One region of the Parageobacillus galactosidasius genome, then DNA from elsewhere that is predicted to be linked to it. Evidence: riboswitches for the same ligand, from Rfam matches in the RefSeq annotation. Region 1 holds a riboswitch; the other holds the start of a gene.
What was found. Region 1 has a riboswitch for S-adenosylmethionine ahead of B9L23_RS04165 (bifunctional homocysteine S-methyltransferase/methylenetetrahydrofolate reductase). Riboswitches for the same ligand answer to the same signal wherever they lie in the genome.
Positions count from the first base shown of each region.

Region 2: linked by a shared signal. The riboswitch ahead of B9L23_RS17195 (O-acetylhomoserine aminocarboxypropyltransferase/cysteine synthase family protein) and the one ahead of B9L23_RS04165 (bifunctional homocysteine S-methyltransferase/methylenetetrahydrofolate reductase) in region 1 are both predicted to bind S-adenosylmethionine.

Region 1 covers NZ_NDYL01000001.1:781,403-789,313, forward strand. The annotation lists gene metH (methionine synthase) at 1-218, opposite strand, end outside; gene B9L23_RS04165 (bifunctional homocysteine S-methyltransferase/methylenetetrahydrofolate reductase) at 211-2,061, opposite strand; SAM riboswitch class I at 2,138-2,240, opposite strand; gene B9L23_RS20280 (hypothetical protein) at 2,309-2,461, opposite strand; gene B9L23_RS04170 (ABC transporter ATP-binding protein) at 2,522-3,580, shown strand; gene B9L23_RS04175 (ABC transporter permease) at 3,577-4,386, shown strand; gene B9L23_RS04180 (ABC transporter permease) at 4,383-5,186, shown strand; gene B9L23_RS04185 (ABC transporter substrate-binding protein) at 5,187-6,260, shown strand; gene B9L23_RS04195 (hypothetical protein) at 6,695-7,012, shown strand; partial or broken gene B9L23_RS04200 (DUF1572 domain-containing protein) at 7,137-7,639, opposite strand.
Region 2 covers NZ_NDYL01000002.1:1,482,009-1,489,919, forward strand. The annotation lists gene sufD (Fe-S cluster assembly protein SufD) at 1-1,152, opposite strand, end outside; gene sufC (Fe-S cluster assembly ATPase SufC) at 1,175-1,954, opposite strand; gene B9L23_RS17180 (MetQ/NlpA family ABC transporter substrate-binding protein) at 2,159-2,998, opposite strand; gene B9L23_RS17185 (methionine ABC transporter permease) at 3,015-3,683, opposite strand; gene B9L23_RS17190 (methionine ABC transporter ATP-binding protein) at 3,673-4,701, opposite strand; SAM riboswitch class I at 4,797-4,905, opposite strand; gene B9L23_RS17195 (O-acetylhomoserine aminocarboxypropyltransferase/cysteine synthase family protein) at 5,036-6,346, opposite strand; SAM riboswitch class I at 6,417-6,520, opposite strand; gene B9L23_RS17200 (SCP2 sterol-binding domain-containing protein) at 6,613-6,960, opposite strand; gene B9L23_RS17205 (thioredoxin family protein) at 7,177-7,494, opposite strand; gene B9L23_RS17210 (toprim domain-containing protein) at 7,503-7,853, opposite strand; partial or broken gene B9L23_RS20185 (hypothetical protein) at 7,880-7,911, opposite strand, start outside.

The sequences.
Region 1 (7,911 bases):
TTTGTTTCGATAATATCCGCTCCCGCCTGCAAATATGCTTCATGAATGCGCTCGATCACATGCGGAGCGGTGAGCGTCAAATATTCGTTGCATCCTTCGTATGCTTCTCCGCCGAAATCATCAGCTGAGAGCTTCGCGCTTTGAATCATCGTTCCCATTGCGCCGTCAATAATTAATATTTTTTTTTCGAGCTGTTGCTCAAGTGTGATGTTACCCATGGAGTACCTTCCTTTCTTGTGCGGCTTGTTCCTTTTCATGAATGTAGCGAACGAGTTCGACGGTCATTTCATAGCGCAAAAACGGCGTAATTAAGTAGATGCCGTTAAATAAGTCAAAAGCGGCGTCAATGAGCGATTTGGCAATTGCGATTCCTTCGCGCGCAGATTGCACTGGGTCATTCGCGCATGCCGCCATGCGAGAGCGGATTTCATCAGAAAGAGTAATTCCCGGCACTTCATGATGAAGGAAATCGGCGTTGCGCGCGCTCACTAGCGGCATAATGCCGATGTAAATCGGCGTCTCAAGATGCTTCGTCGCTTCATACACCTCTTCGATTTGCCGCTCGGAATAAAGCGGCTGGGTGATAAAATAATGGGCGCCGCATTGAATTTTTTTCTCCAGACGCTCTACAGCCTTATCTAAATGACGGACGTTCGGGTTAAAGGCCGCGGCAATCGAGAAGTTTGTTTTTTGCCCGAGCGATTTTCCGGAATACGAAAGCCCTTCGTTAAATTGGCGAATCAGCCGGATTAAATCAAAGGACGATAAATCATAGACGGATGTCGCTCCAGGAAAATCGCCGATTTTCGATGGGTCTCCGGTGATGGCGAGCACATCGGTGATGCCGAGCGTATGCAGGCCCATCAAGTGCGACTGCAAGCCGATTAAATTGCGGTCGCGGCATGTAATATGAATAAGCGGGCGGATGCCGAGCTGCTCTTTGACGATGGAGCCGAGCGCCATGTTGCTGATTCGTGGAGTTGCCAGCGAGTTATCGGCCAATGTCAACGCATCAATGTTCGCTTCTTTCAGCGCTTTGGCGCCTTCTAAAAATTTCGCGATCCCTAATTTTTTCGGCGGATCAAGCTCGACGATCACCGAGCGCCGCTTACGTACGATATCCTGCAACGGCGGGGCGGCATTTGGTTCGTTTGTTTGGATAGAAATCGGAACATGACGTTGTTTAACGACTTTTTCTGTAATCGGTGTCCGATCGGTTAAGGCGTTTGCTATCGCTTCGATATGTTTCGGCGTCGTGCCGCAGCACCCGCCAATCAGGCGCACGCCTTGTTCACGGAAGGCAAGAGCCGTTTCTTTAAAATAATCGGTGTTTGTTTCATAGATAAGCCGTCCGTCGCGATAATCCGGCAAGCTTGCGTTCGGATACGCGGAAAGAAACGCTTTTTTCGGCAGCGGCACTTCCTCGAGCGAACGAATCATATGATATGGACCGAGACGGCAATTTAGACCGATGACATCAGCTCCCAACTGCTCCAAGCGCGCCAACGCTTCAGAAAGGGGAGTGCCGTCTTGCAAGACGCCAACTTCGTGGAGGGAGACGTGCGCGATAATCGGCTTATCCGTTTCTTTGCGCGCGATTGCAAGCACCGTCTGCAATTCTTCCAAATCGTAATATGTCTCGAGCAATAAGCCATCGACGTCTTCGTTTAAAAGCACAAATAATTGCTCGCGAAACGTCCGCTTTACTTCGTCGATGGAAACGGCGCTTTTGTTGATGCTCCGTAATCCGCCGATCGTTCCAAGCACATAGGCTTTATTTCCCGCCGCCTTTTTGGCGAGCCTTACTGCCGCGCGGTTAATGGATGGCACTTCATCTTCCAATCCGTAGCGGGCAAGTTTGACATAGTTGGCGCCATATGTATTCGTTTGGATTACTTCTGCGCCCGCGGCGATATATGCTTCATGAATGTGAATGATGTCTTCCGGTTTTGATAAATTTAGTTCTTCAAAACATCGGTCGACGCCGTGCGAGTATAATAGCGTTCCCATCGCTCCATCGGCGATAAGGATGCGTTCTTTTAAGTCTTGCAAAAGCCCCACGATCATTCCCCCGTTCTATGAAGATAGTAAAAGAAAAAAGCCTTCTATAAGAAGAAGACTTTTTATGTATCGTCTCTTCTTATCTTCCAGGCGTTTCGCCTGTCTGGATTTAGCACCTTGACTTCCGCCAGGTTGCTGAGAGTTCATCGGGCCAGTCCCTCCCCCTCTCTTGATAAGAATGTCCGTATGCGGTTGTTTATTTCGTCTTGACTATTACTATATAATTTAATGTATTTTTTGAAATTATTCAATACGGTGAAGCAAGGAAATTTGAAAAAACGATCAATGAGACAGCGGCTTTCCGCATTGCGGGCAAAATTGGAAGCTGTTCTGCGGAATAGTCAGCCGCTTTTTGTTTTTTAGTCGCCGACATGGCGGAAAGCATATTTTTCCGTTGCACTTTCTACTCTCCTATGTTCTAATTAGGAATAGTGAACATCAAGAAGATGGGGGGCTGAAAGTGAACGGAGAAATCATCCGCTTCGAGCGAGTGACGAAGGAATACGACGGCGCAGCCGTACTGGATGATGTCAGTTTTGCGATGGAGCGCGGGAAGTTTTATACGCTGCTTGGACCGTCGGGTTGTGGGAAGACAACGATTTTGCGGCTGATTGCCGGGTTTATCGAGCCGACGGAAGGAACGATTTATTTCCACGGAAAGCCGATTCAAAACGTCCCGCCGAACAAACGGCAAGTCAACACTGTTTTTCAAGACTATGCATTGTTCCCTCATCTCGATGTGTTTGAAAACGTTGCGTTTGGTTTGCGCGTGAAAAAGATGAAAGAAACCGACATTCGCGAGAAAGTGAGGGAAGCGCTTCGGTTTGTCAACTTAGACGGCTATAAGCGCCGCCGCATTCAAGAAATGTCCGGCGGCCAGCGTCAGCGCGTCGCCATTGCCCGGGCGATTGTCAATGAACCTGAGGTGCTGCTCTTGGATGAACCGCTGTCAGCCTTGGATTTGAAACTGCGCACGGAAATGCAGTATGAACTTCGTGAATTGCAGCGCCGCTTAGGGATTACGTTCATTTTTGTCACGCATGATCAAGAAGAAGCATTGGCGATGTCCGATTACATTTTTGTTCTGAATAAAGGAAAAATTCAGCAGTTTGGGACGCCGAAAGACATTTACGACGAGCCTGTCAATCGATTCGTCGCCGATTTCATTGGCGAATCGAACATTTTGTCAGGGCGCATGATCGACGATTTCCTCGTCGAATTTGCCGGCAAACAGTTTGCGTGTGTTGACCGCGGCTTCGCGCCAAACGAACCGGTCGATGTCGTCATCCGCCCGGAAGATTTGGAGCTCGCGGCGCCGGAAGACGGGCAGATCGTCATCCGCGTCGATTCGCTCTTATTCCGCGGTGTCCATTATGAAATTTGCGGCTATGACGAAAACGGCAACGAATGGCTTGTCCATTCGACGAAAAAGGCCGAAGTCGGGGAAACGGTCGGCCTTCGTTTTGAACCGGAAGCGATTCACGTCATGCGACTCGAAAAGGAGGATGAGGACGCATGACGGAACGGGCGTGGCGGAACTGGTATTTAATCCCTTATGGCATTTGGCTTGTGCTGTTTGTCGTGGCCCCGATTGTCTTTTTGGTGTATGAATCGTTTTTGGATCTTGACGGCCATTGGACGTTGTCCAACTACAAATCCGTGTGGACGCCCATTTATTTGAAAATGATGGCGTATTCGTTTTGGTATGCGTTTTTAATCACGCTTGTGTCGCTGCTCATCGGCTATCCGACCGCCTATTGGCTGACGAAGACGCGGCACAAGCAGCTATGGCTGTTGTTGCTTATTTTGCCGATGTGGGTGAATTTGCTGCTGAAGGTGTATGCGTTTTTAGGGCTGTTCGGCACGTACGGGCTGGCCAACGCTTTGTTGAAAGCGCTGGGCGTCGGGCCGCGGCAGCTGTTGTTCACCGATTTCAGTTTTGTCTTTGTGTCGGTGTACATTTTTATTCCGTTTATGGTGCTGCCGATTTTCAACGCGCTGGAGGAGCTGCCGCCATCGCTGGTCGATGCCGCCCGCGATTTGGGCGCTTCGGCTTGGACGACGTTCCGCCGCGTCGTCTTCCCGCTCACGCTTGGCGGGGTGAAGGCCGGCTGCCAGGCGGTATTCATCCCGGCGTTGTCGCTGTTTATGATTACGCGCCTCATTGCGGGCAACCGCGTCATTACGCTCGGCACGGCCATTGAGCAGCATTTTCTTGTCACCCAAAACTGGGGAATGGGGGCGACGATCGCTGTTGTGTTAATGATCGCGATGGCGGTCATCGTCGTCCTGACAGGAACCGGAAGGAAAGAGGGAAGCCGATGAAACGGACGCATTGGTGGGGACGTGTGTACCTGTTAGCCGTGTTTGCCGTGATGTATACGCCGATTGTATATTTGATGTATTATTCGTTCAACAGCGGCGGGACGATGCACGATTTTCAATCGTTCACGTTTAAATGGTACCGCGACGTGCTGTCCGACGACCGCTTGCTCATCATCGTTTTGAATACAATCGTCATTGCGCTGCTGTCGGCGGCGGTCGCGACCATACTCGGGGTCATCGGAGCGCTCGCCATTTACTATGTCAAGCGGCAGCGGACGAAAAACGCCCTTCTTGCTCTCAACAACGTGTTGATCGTCAGTCCGGATGTCATCATCGGCGCTTCGTTTTTGTTGCTGTTTACGGTGGCCGGCATCAAGCTCGGCTTTACGTCCGTGCTGTTGTCTCACATTGCTTTTAGCGTGCCGATTGTCGTGTTAATGGTGCTGCCGAAACTCGAGGAAATGAGCCCGATGCTGATTGATGCGGCTAGAGATTTAGGAGCAGGGCCTTGGCAAGTGCTGTCAAGCGTCGTGCTGCCGTTTTTGGCTCCGAGCATATGGGCGGGCTTTTTCATGGCGCTTACGTATTCGCTCGATGACTTTGCCGTGACGTTTTTTGTCACGGGAAATGGGTTCTCGACGCTGTCGGTGGAAATTTATTCGCGGGCGCGCCAGGGCATTTCCTTATCGATCAATGCGCTGTCGACGCTGCTATTTTTATTTACGATGCTGCTTGTCATCGGCTATTACGTGCTCAGCCAAAAAGGCGGCCGAATGTACGGGATAGGGGGGCGAAAGTAGGTGAAACGGCTTGTCCAAGGGTTTGCGGCCGTGTTCATCGCGGCGTTCGTCCTCATGTTCATCACCCACCGGTTGAGCGAAGCGGAAGGGTACGGCGGAGGCAAAACGGTGACCGTTTACAACTGGGGCGATTACATCGACCCAGCGCTCATTCGGGAGTTTGAAAAAGAGACAGGGTGGAAAGTGATTTACCAAACATTCGATTCCAACGAAGCGATGATGGCGAAAATCGCCCAAGGCGGGGCGACGTTTGATGTCGCCGTTCCGTCCGATTACGCCATCAGCAAAATGATCGAGGAAAACTTGCTGTTGCCGCTCGATCACGACAAGCTGCCGAATTTACAATATATCGAACCGCGGTTCCTCAACTTGCCGTTTGACCCGCACAACCGGTATTCAGTGCCGTATTTTTGGGGAACGGTCGGCATCGTCTACAACCGCGAGATGCTTGGCGGCAAGACCATCACAAGCTGGAACGACTTATGGGAGCCAAGCTTGCGCAATCAAATTTTGCTTGTCGACGGGGCGCGCGAAGTGATGGGGATGGCGTTAAACAGCCTCGGCTATTCGCTTAACGATACGAACAAAGCCCACTTGCAAGAAGCAAAGCGGAAACTCGATCGACTCATGCCGAATGTGAAGGCGATTGTCGGCGATGAAATCAAGCTGCTTCTGGCTAATGAAGAGGCGGCCATTGGCGTCGTTTGGTCGGGCGACGCGGCGGAAATCATCGCCGAAAATGACAAGCTCGACTATGTCGTGCCGAAAGAAGGCTCCAACTTATGGTTTGACAACATGGTCATTCCGAAAACAGCGAAAAACATCGAAGGAGCGCACGCGTTTATCAATTTTATGCTCGACCCGAAACACGCGGCGCAAAACGCCGAGTATGTCGGCTATTCGACGCCGAATAAAAAGGCGCTTGCCTATTTGCCAAAAGACATCGCGGGCGATCGGCGCTTTTACCCCGATTTGGATTCAGCTGGGCATCTCGAAGTGTACGAAAACTTAGGGAAACACATGCTCGCCTACTACAACGAACTGTTTTTGCAGTTTAAGATGCAGCAAAAGTAACCATATAGATGCAACGAAATCGTTTCACATATCCTTGACGGAAAAAGTGGCTTATCCATTTTTGACTGTCGAAGGCAAGCCACAGGCTTGCCTCCGTCACGCTTTAGCGTGACGGAAGACCGAACAACGACTCGCTTCACAGACCCATTCATGGGTCTGGAAGCGGCGTTGTTCGGTCACTCGACAGTCGGATGCAATGACCGGTAAAAACGAAAAGTGTTAAAGCTTTACATTGCATCTATACAATCAGAGCAGGCGCCGCCCTCTGCAATAGGGAGATGGGCGCCTGCTTGGCGTTTGCGTAAAGGGTTGCGCCGCTTCCCTAGCGCGCGGGAACGAAGAAGCCCATGGGCGGCTTCACATACAAGAAGGGATCGGACGCAGGGAAGAAGAATAGAAAGACATGATATGATGAAAAAGAGGAGGTGGGAACGTTGCCCAATCATTTGCCTATGGAAGAAAATGTGATGGATATGCTCATCGGCGGCTTTTCGGTTGTGATGTTGATCGCGGTTGCGACAATCGTTTTTCTTTGGCGAAGGAATCGAGAGGGGCGGGCGTTTCTGTGGATATTGGCCCATTTCTTGTTGCTGTCTCTGGCTGTTTCATTTGCGCTGAAGGCGATTTCCTTTGATCTTACCCATGTGCAGGCATCTGAAGAAATCTCCCTCCTTCTTGGCAAGGTGGGGCTGGCGTGGGGAGTGGGGATGGTTTGTTTGTTGGTCGGCATTGTGAAACTTTCCAGACGATGACTGCGATCCCGATAGGTATGATTGGGAAGGAACAACAAACAACAAAAAGAAGCCATCCGCCTTTATCGGCTGACGGTTCCGAGGGGCGGATGGCGTTTGCAAGATGATTCGAATAAGGAGTTGCCTATGTTGTTTTTCGATTTCTTGGTATGGTCAGTGTTTTCCAGTTGTTTGCGTTCAGCTGTTTCGCGATATAGACGATTTGCCCGATATGATACGAATAATGGTACATTTGCCGCTCAATGGCTTCGATGACGGAATGGGGTTCGCCGCGGATCGTGACGTCCGCAACAAATCCGTTTCTTGCAGTTCGTTCAGCGTCTGAAAGAAAGCAGACCACCCCTTTTCCCAGCAAGCCATGACTTCTTTGCGCGTATGGAAGTCGTTGATAAACTCATCATCGCGGTTTCGGTTCGGTTTTTCCCCATCCGACGACAAAAAGTCTGTCCAGCGCGACACCATATTTCCGCTCATATGTTTGACAATGATGGCGATGCTGTTTGCCTCCTCATGAAAGCAATGGAACAGCTGTTCCTCCGAACATTGGTCCATAGCCCGTTCGGCGGTCTTTTTCATGTCAACAAAGCGTGCGCGCACCACTCGCAAATATTCTTGGCCGATGTTCATTCACACACCTCCGTCAAAGAAATGCCATCTCTTTTATTCGCCGTCGATGCTGTGATTTCTTTCTATGTGACGGCAAAAAGCAAAAAAAGCAACGCCTTGGGCGGACATGACTATGGGTCATGTTTTCGAAGCAGGCGAGTGAATAATCAGATCATAGCGGCACTCTTCGTTGCCTGTGTTCATAAATTGATGTTCGCAGGCGGCGTTGTAATAAAGAGAGTCCCCTTCGTGCAAGACGTCCGTGTTATGAAACCTCCTTTGCTTTCCTTGAT
Region 2 (7,911 bases), on a different contig from region 1:
AACGCGGCCGACCGATGCAGCATGTCCTGCCATTACATCGTCTTCGTCAATTAATAAAATAGGGTTCGCATCTCCACGCGCTTTTTCGCTTAGCATTAGAACACGCGATTCTTGCTGCGCGTTCGATTTAGAAGCGCCATGTTCAATTTTTCCAATTCCGTTAAAAATCGAAGTCGCGCTGTCTCTCACAACACCGTGTTTTAAAATGTAGCCTTCCGTATGTTTACCATAATGAACAACGCTTGTCGTAAAGTTTTGTACTTGCTCTCCTCGACCGACAACGACCGTTTTCGTATCGCCGAAAGAACCGTCACCTATTAAGCGGGTAATGTTTTCAGAAACTGTATCTCCATTGTTCATTAAACCGAGCGCCCACTCAATGCGGCCATCACGGGCAGCGATACCGCGGCGGTTTACATAGGTTGTAATACCTTTTGCCAAGTTATCCACCGCAGCAAAAAACACACGAGCATTCGTGTTGGCAAACACTTCGGCGACAATATTGACAACTGCTTTGCTAGTTTCTTTTACGGAAATATAGTTTTCCACATAAACAACCCGGCTATTATCTTCCGCTACAACGATGACATGATTAAATAATGCGATATCATCATTTTCTTGAATATAAACAGCTTGAAGCGGAACATCCACTACAACATTTTTCGGCACATATACGAACACACCGCCGTTAAGTAGCGCAGCATGCAACGCCGTTAAACGATGCTCGTCAATTTTCACGCCATCTTTCATCAAATATTTTTGCAACAAATCCCCATGCTCACGTGCTGCTGTGAAAATATCAGTGAAAATGACGCCTTTTGCTTTCAACTCATCCGATAGAGATAAATATGCTGGTGTATGGTCGCGTTGGACATATAAGTTTTTCGTTCCCTCTCCTGCTTCAATAAGCGCCTTTACTGCTTCAGGCAATTCATCTAATGAAGCAAACGGCGCGCTTTCCACTACATGATTAGCAAATTGTGTGAAATTCCATTTGTCAATTTTTGTTTTATCCGGCTTTGGCAGCGGCAACTCTTCTGCTTTAGCAAGAGCTTGTAAGCGAAGCTGTAAAAGCCAGTCCGGTTCGCCGCGTCCGCTGGAAAATGAGCGCACATATTGTTGGTCGAATGGTATTTTTGTTCCTGTCGTCATAATATAATACTCCTCCTAACGCTTACGCTTCTTGCTCAACCGTTTCATCTTCAATGCCAAGTTCTTTTTTAATCCAATCGTATCCTTCCGCTTCAAGACGTTGTGCCAACTCCGGACCACCGGATTTTACGATACGCCCTTGCATCATGACATGCACATAATCCGGTGTGATGTAGTTTAGTAAACGCTGATAGTGCGTAATGATCAAACAGCCGAATTCGCTGCTGCGCATTTCATTAATTCCTTTTGAAACAATTTTTAATGCATCAATATCAAGACCGGAGTCGATCTCGTCCAAAATCGCGATTTTCGGTTCAAGCATCATTAATTGAAGAATTTCGTTGCGTTTTTTCTCTCCGCCGGAGAATCCTTCATTTAGATAGCGATGCGCCATATCTGGATTCATTTCGAGAAATTCCATTTTTTCGTCAAGTTTGCGGATAAATTTCATTAAAGAAATTTCATTTCCTTCGCCAAGACGAGCGTTAATGGCGGCACGAAGAAAATCCGCATTCGTTATGCCGCTAATTTCGCTTGGATATTGCATCGCCAAAAATAAACCGGCGCGTGCACGTTCATCCACTTCCATCTCCAACACGTTTTGCCCGTCTAATGTAATGCTTCCTTTTGTTACTTCATATTTTGGATGTCCCATAATCGCCGACGATAACGTTGATTTTCCCGTTCCGTTCGGACCCATAATCGCGTGAATTTCTCCGCCTTTTACTTCTAAATTCACACCTTTTAAAATTTCTTTTCCTTCAACGGATACGTGAAGATCTTTAATTGTTAACACTGCCATGAAGAATACCTCCAATTTTCACTAAAAATTGTGTATATCATTGACTTACTTGTCTTTCCATTCTCATTTTATTCTCATTACAATCTTATAACAAATGAAAAGTATTAGCAACCTTTTGAAGAGAATATCACTATGTTCATAGTGAAAAATATTTTGATCAAGATTGTTTTATAAAAATAACGGAAGCGGACCGCTTCCGTTATTTTATTGCGCTGCTGGAATGACAGCACCTTTATATTTTTCTTTAATAAAGTCTTGAATTTCTTTCGACTGTAACACTTCGACAAGCGTTTTAATTTCTTTGCGGTTTTCATCGCCTTTGCGTACAGCGATAATATTGACATATGGGTTATCTTTCGGCGACTCAACAGCAATTGGATCTTTCGCAGGATCTAATCCCGCGTCAAGCGCATAGTTGGCGTTGATGAGCACAGCATCGCCTTCGCCGTTTTTATAAATTTGCGGCAGCAATCCTGCTTCCACATCCGCTTCAAATTTTAAATGTTTTGGATTTTCCACAATGTCTTTGACCGTAGCTTTTGTTTTATCGATACCTTCTTTTAATTTAATTAACCCTTTTTCTTGCAGCATCGATAAAATGCGACCATGGTCTGCAACAGAGTTGCTCATGATGATCGTCGCACCGTCTGGCAATTCTTCGAGGCTTTTATATTTTTTCGAGTAAAGACCGATTGGCTCAATATGAATGCCGCCAGCGTTGACAAAGTCATATCCATGTTCTTTTTTCTGTGCTTCTAAATATGGAATGTGTTGGAAATAGTTGGCATCAATTTCTTTATCTGCTAACACTTTGTTTGGTAAAACATAATCTTGGAATTTAACAATTTTTAAGTCAATGCCTTTTTCTTTTAAAATCGGTTGTGCTTTTTCTAAAATTTCTGCATGCGGGACATTGGAAGCTCCAACCACTAATTTTGTTAATTTCCCTTCTTTTTTGCCACCATCAGCGTTGTTATTGCCTCCGCATGCTGCCAAAGCCAACACAAGAACGATGGCAAATAATGCACTAATCCATTTTTTCATATTGATCTTCCCCCTTTTATCGTTTATCTATTTTGGAAGTGACAAAGTCACCGATAAACTGAATGACAAAGACAATCACCAAAACTAGAACGGTGGCGACAAACGTCACATCATTATGGCTGCGCTGAAATCCTTCAAGATACGCTAAGTTGCCAAGGCCGCCGGCGCCAACGACCCCTGCCATCGCTGTATATCCAACTAAAGCAATTGCAGTGACGGTAATTCCAGATACAAGAGCAGGCAATGACTCTGGAAGAAGCACTTTCCAAATAATCGTGGCCGTTGTCGCTCCCATCGCTTTGGCCGCTTCGATGACACCTTTATCAATTTCGCGAAGCGCAATTTCCACCATTCTCGCGTAAAATGGCGCCGCTCCAATAATGAGTGCTGGCAATGCCGCATTTGCGCCAAGAATCGTTCCGACAACGAATTTCGTAAACGGGATTAACAAAATAATTAATATGATAAATGGGATGGAACGAAAAATGTTAACGATAGCGGCGATGATCATATTCGCCAGGCGGTTTTCCCATAAGTTTCCCTTTGACGTTAAAAATAAAAGCAGTCCAAGAATCGTTCCTAATATAAATGTTGCAACGACAGAAATTCCTGTCATATAAAGCGTTTCAACGGTCGCTGCCCAAATCATATCCCACTCTACATTTGGTAAGAGGTTAGCGAGCATCCGTAATCACCTCCACCGCCACTTGCTGCTTTCGAATATAATCGATCGCACGGGCAACTTCCTCTTTCTCTCCATCCATATGAACAAACAGCACACCGTAAGCGCCTTGGTGGGTTTGCGAAATTTTTCCTTGAAGAATATTCGCATCAACTTGAAATTGGCGAACAACGTTAGCAATCAGCGGCTGTTCCGTAACCTCTCCAACAAACGTCAATTGAAAAACCGTTCCTTTTGGATATTTATCGAGTAAATGCGCAATCGTTTCTTTCGTTTCCTCCGGTTCGATGACCTGCTGTACAAACCGTTTCGTAATCTCCTGCTTTGGCTGCCGGAACACTTGCAGCACTTCTCCTTGTTCAACAATTTTTCCGTTTTCCATCACTGCAACGCGGTTGCAAATTTTACGAATCACGTGCATTTCATGGGTAATTAATACAATTGTCAATCCTAAACGCTTATTAATATCCACCAAAAGTTCCAAAATGGAATCGGTTGTCTGCGGGTCTAGCGCGGATGTCGCCTCATCGCACAATAACACTTTTGGATTGTTCGCCAAAGCGCGCGCGATGCCGACGCGCTGCTTTTGCCCGCCGCTAAGCTGTGACGGATAGGCGTTTTCTCTTCCTTGCAAACCTACAAGCTGAATCAACTCGTCTACTCGTTTTTTCCGCTGTTCTTTCGGTACACCGGCAATTTCTAATGGAAACGCAATGTTTTCGCGAACCGTTCTTGACCATAATAAATTAAAATGCTGAAAAATCATTCCGATTTCCTGACGGGCCTTTCGCAATTCCTTTCCTTTAATATTAGCAATATCCCGTCCAGCGACAATGACTTTCCCTTTGGTCGGTTTTTCCAATCCGTTAAGGAGACGGATTAACGAACTTTTTCCCGCCCCGCTATATCCGATGATTCCGAAAATTTCGCCTTCTTTAATTTGCAAAGAGACATTATCCACTGCTGTTACAGATCCATTGGCCGCTTCATATATTTTTGTCACGTTTTCTAATGTAATCATGCACATTTCCACCTTCCCTCATGTAAAAGACAACTCGCCGCAAAAAGAAAGCCTTTCTGCTCAAGAGAACAGAAAGGCAATGATTACCGTTCTGTCTCTTATCTCTCAAAGCAGACGCTTTGTGTGAATTGGCACCATTTCAGCGAGTACGCTGACGGTTGCCGGGCTTCATTGGGCACATCCCTCCACCTCTCTTGATAAGAGCACAAAAAACACTTTATTCAATTAAAATCTCTCAATAATTACGAATGTGATTTTATCACTATATGTCGAATAGTGTCAATGGAAATGTTATAGTCATTATGGAAAATGGCATGATTATCATTTCTTGTGATTATGAGACGGAAACATCAGATGTAATTCCGGTAGCAGCCGCAATTGCCTGTTCTAAATCTTCGATTAAGTCATCGATATTTTCGATGCCGACAGATAGACGAACTAAATCTTCTGTCACTCCAGATGATTTTAGTTCTTCTTCGTTTAGCTGTTGATGTGTGGTGCTTGCAGGATGGATAATTAAACTTTTCGCATCGCCAACGTTGGCAACATGCGACCATAATTTTACACTGTTGATCAATTTCGCTCCTGCCTCTCTGCCGCCTTTTACGCCAAATACAACGATGGAACCCGCTCCTTTTGGCAAATATTTTTTCGCTAGTTCTTTTGCTGGATGACTGTCGTGTTCTGGATAAAGCACCCACTCTATTGCTGGATGACGATCTAAATACTCGACGATTTTTCTTGTATTCGCAATATGTTCTTTCATACGTACATGCAATGTTTCAAGACCAAGCTGAATTTGAAAGGCATTAAATGGGCTAATCGCTGGACCTAAATCGCGAAGCAGCTGCACGCGAGCTTTGACAATGTATGCAGCAGGTCCAAACGCCTCAGCATACACAAGGTTGTGATAGCTTGGATCAGGAGTAATAAATCCTGGAAACTTTGGCGAATTCCAGTCAAAATTACCACCATCAACAATGATGCCGCCTAAGGTCGTCCCATTCCCAACAAGCCATTTTGTGGCGGAATGGATCACGATATTCGCCCCATGTTCAATTGGTCTGCACAAATAAGGAGTGGCGAATGTGTTGTCGATAATGAGCGGAATTCCCGCTTCACGAGCGATTTGCGCCACCGCCTCAATATCTAATATGTGCAAACTAGGGTTGCCAATCGTTTCGGCGAAAATTGCTTTCGTTTTTGGTGTAATCGCTGCTCGGAAATTTTCCGGATTAGACGGATCGACAAAGTGGGTTTTAATTCCGTATTTCGGCAATGTATTGACGAACAAATTATATGTACCGCCATATAACGTAGATGCCGATACAATTTCATCCCCAGCTCCGGCGATATTCAAAATGGCCAGTGTAATGGCGGCCATTCCGCTAGCGAGAGCAAGACTGCCCACTCCACCTTCCAGCTGTGCCACCCTTTCTTCCAATACGGTAACCGTCGGATTGTGGATGCGTGTATAAATATATCCTTCTTCTTTTAGACCAAAAAGGTTCGCGGCATGATCCGTATTGGCAAATAAATAGGCGTTCGATTGATAAATAGGAACCGCACGCGCTCCAGTGGCAGGATCAGGCTTTAATCCGCCATGAATGGCTACTGTTTCGAAACGGTATTGTTTTTCACTCATTGAAACTCTCTCCCCCTTTACCTTTTATAATAAAACCCCTCTTCTTCTAAGAAGAGAGGGGGATGCACTCTTCTTATCCCTCAGAGCAATTCGCTCTGCTGGAATTAGCACCGTGTTGAAACAACCGGTTGCCGGGCTTCATTGGGCCAGTCCCTCCACCTCTCTTGATAAGAATGATATATACCATTTTTTCTGAATAATACTATTATTCCTCCTAATTGTCAATTCATTTTTTTATAAAAATTAAAAATAAAGAAATATGGTATTTAGCAAACATAGCGATACGGTTTTGACAAATGTAACAGAGACTCCAGAAGCAACATATGACGGAAACTTCCAGAAATGTGCACTTCTCGAAGCCGAATTTGTTGTTGTAATTTTAACCTTCCATTTATCAATGATTCCAGCGCCTCTTTCGATCCTCGAATGGTCACTAGCCGACGTTCATCTATCTTTTCCTTTTGACCGATTTTATATTTAGAAATCGCAACAACCGCTGTTTCTGTTTCACATTCAAACTGAACGTATAACTCTTCTTCTGGTAAAATCGGTGATAAATGATTTAATTTTTGAATTCGTTCTGTAAGCTGTCCTACTAATTCACACATATCCATTTTATACCCGCCTCCCCCATTATCCTGTCACTTCATTCATTTCCATAAAAAAAAGGAGAATCCTTTATAAAAATCTCGACAAATCGTCTGGAAAATAGGCAATATTCTCATCATTTCCCAAGAAATATGTCAAACGAAGTCAAATCACCGTTTATTTTAGTTCTTGCGCTGTCACCTTTAAGGGGAGGAGAGAATGAACCACATCTGTTCATTTTTCTAATTCTGAGGCAACATTTCCTTTATTGTTTCGTATAAATACGGTACAGAATGAAACGCGTATAATTTTTTTACAATATTGCCGCGATCAAATAAAAGAAGGCATGGAACGCTTTCAATTTTCCATGCAACCGCACGATCTGGCATATAATTAATATCGGTCTTGTAAAATGGAATATGCGGAAATAGTTCCTCGACAACCTGGAGCATCCGCTCCGCAAGCTGGCAAGTGCCGCACATCGGTGTATATACATAAAGACAAGCCATATCTTTTTTATTAATAATGTCATCTATTTCTGGTAACTCTACTTTTTTCATTGCTGCTTTCACCTTTTTAATAAATAATCGTAATGGACATCAAAGTTCGCGCGTAATAATACTTGGGCAATATGCCAATTCGGCGCTGCAGCCACTTCACGGTACATTCGGTCAATATATATATGTTCCGCTTCAGGAAATTCACGGCGAAACTGTTTTCGTAATTTTTCCCCCGCTTCATCGGCATCCACTAATATATACACTTCTTTATAATAGAGCTCCTCAATCAGCTCTTCCAGTCTGGCATCACTAATCGTCCCGTTTGTACAAATAATTTCAACTGGTTCATTAATAATGTTTTCAATTTTTTGTTTGTCGGAACGCCCTTCCACAATAATCACTTTTTCGATTTCTATCATTATTATCACCTGATTAGTTGAAAATGTCATTCATTTATTATATGGAAAAACAATACGA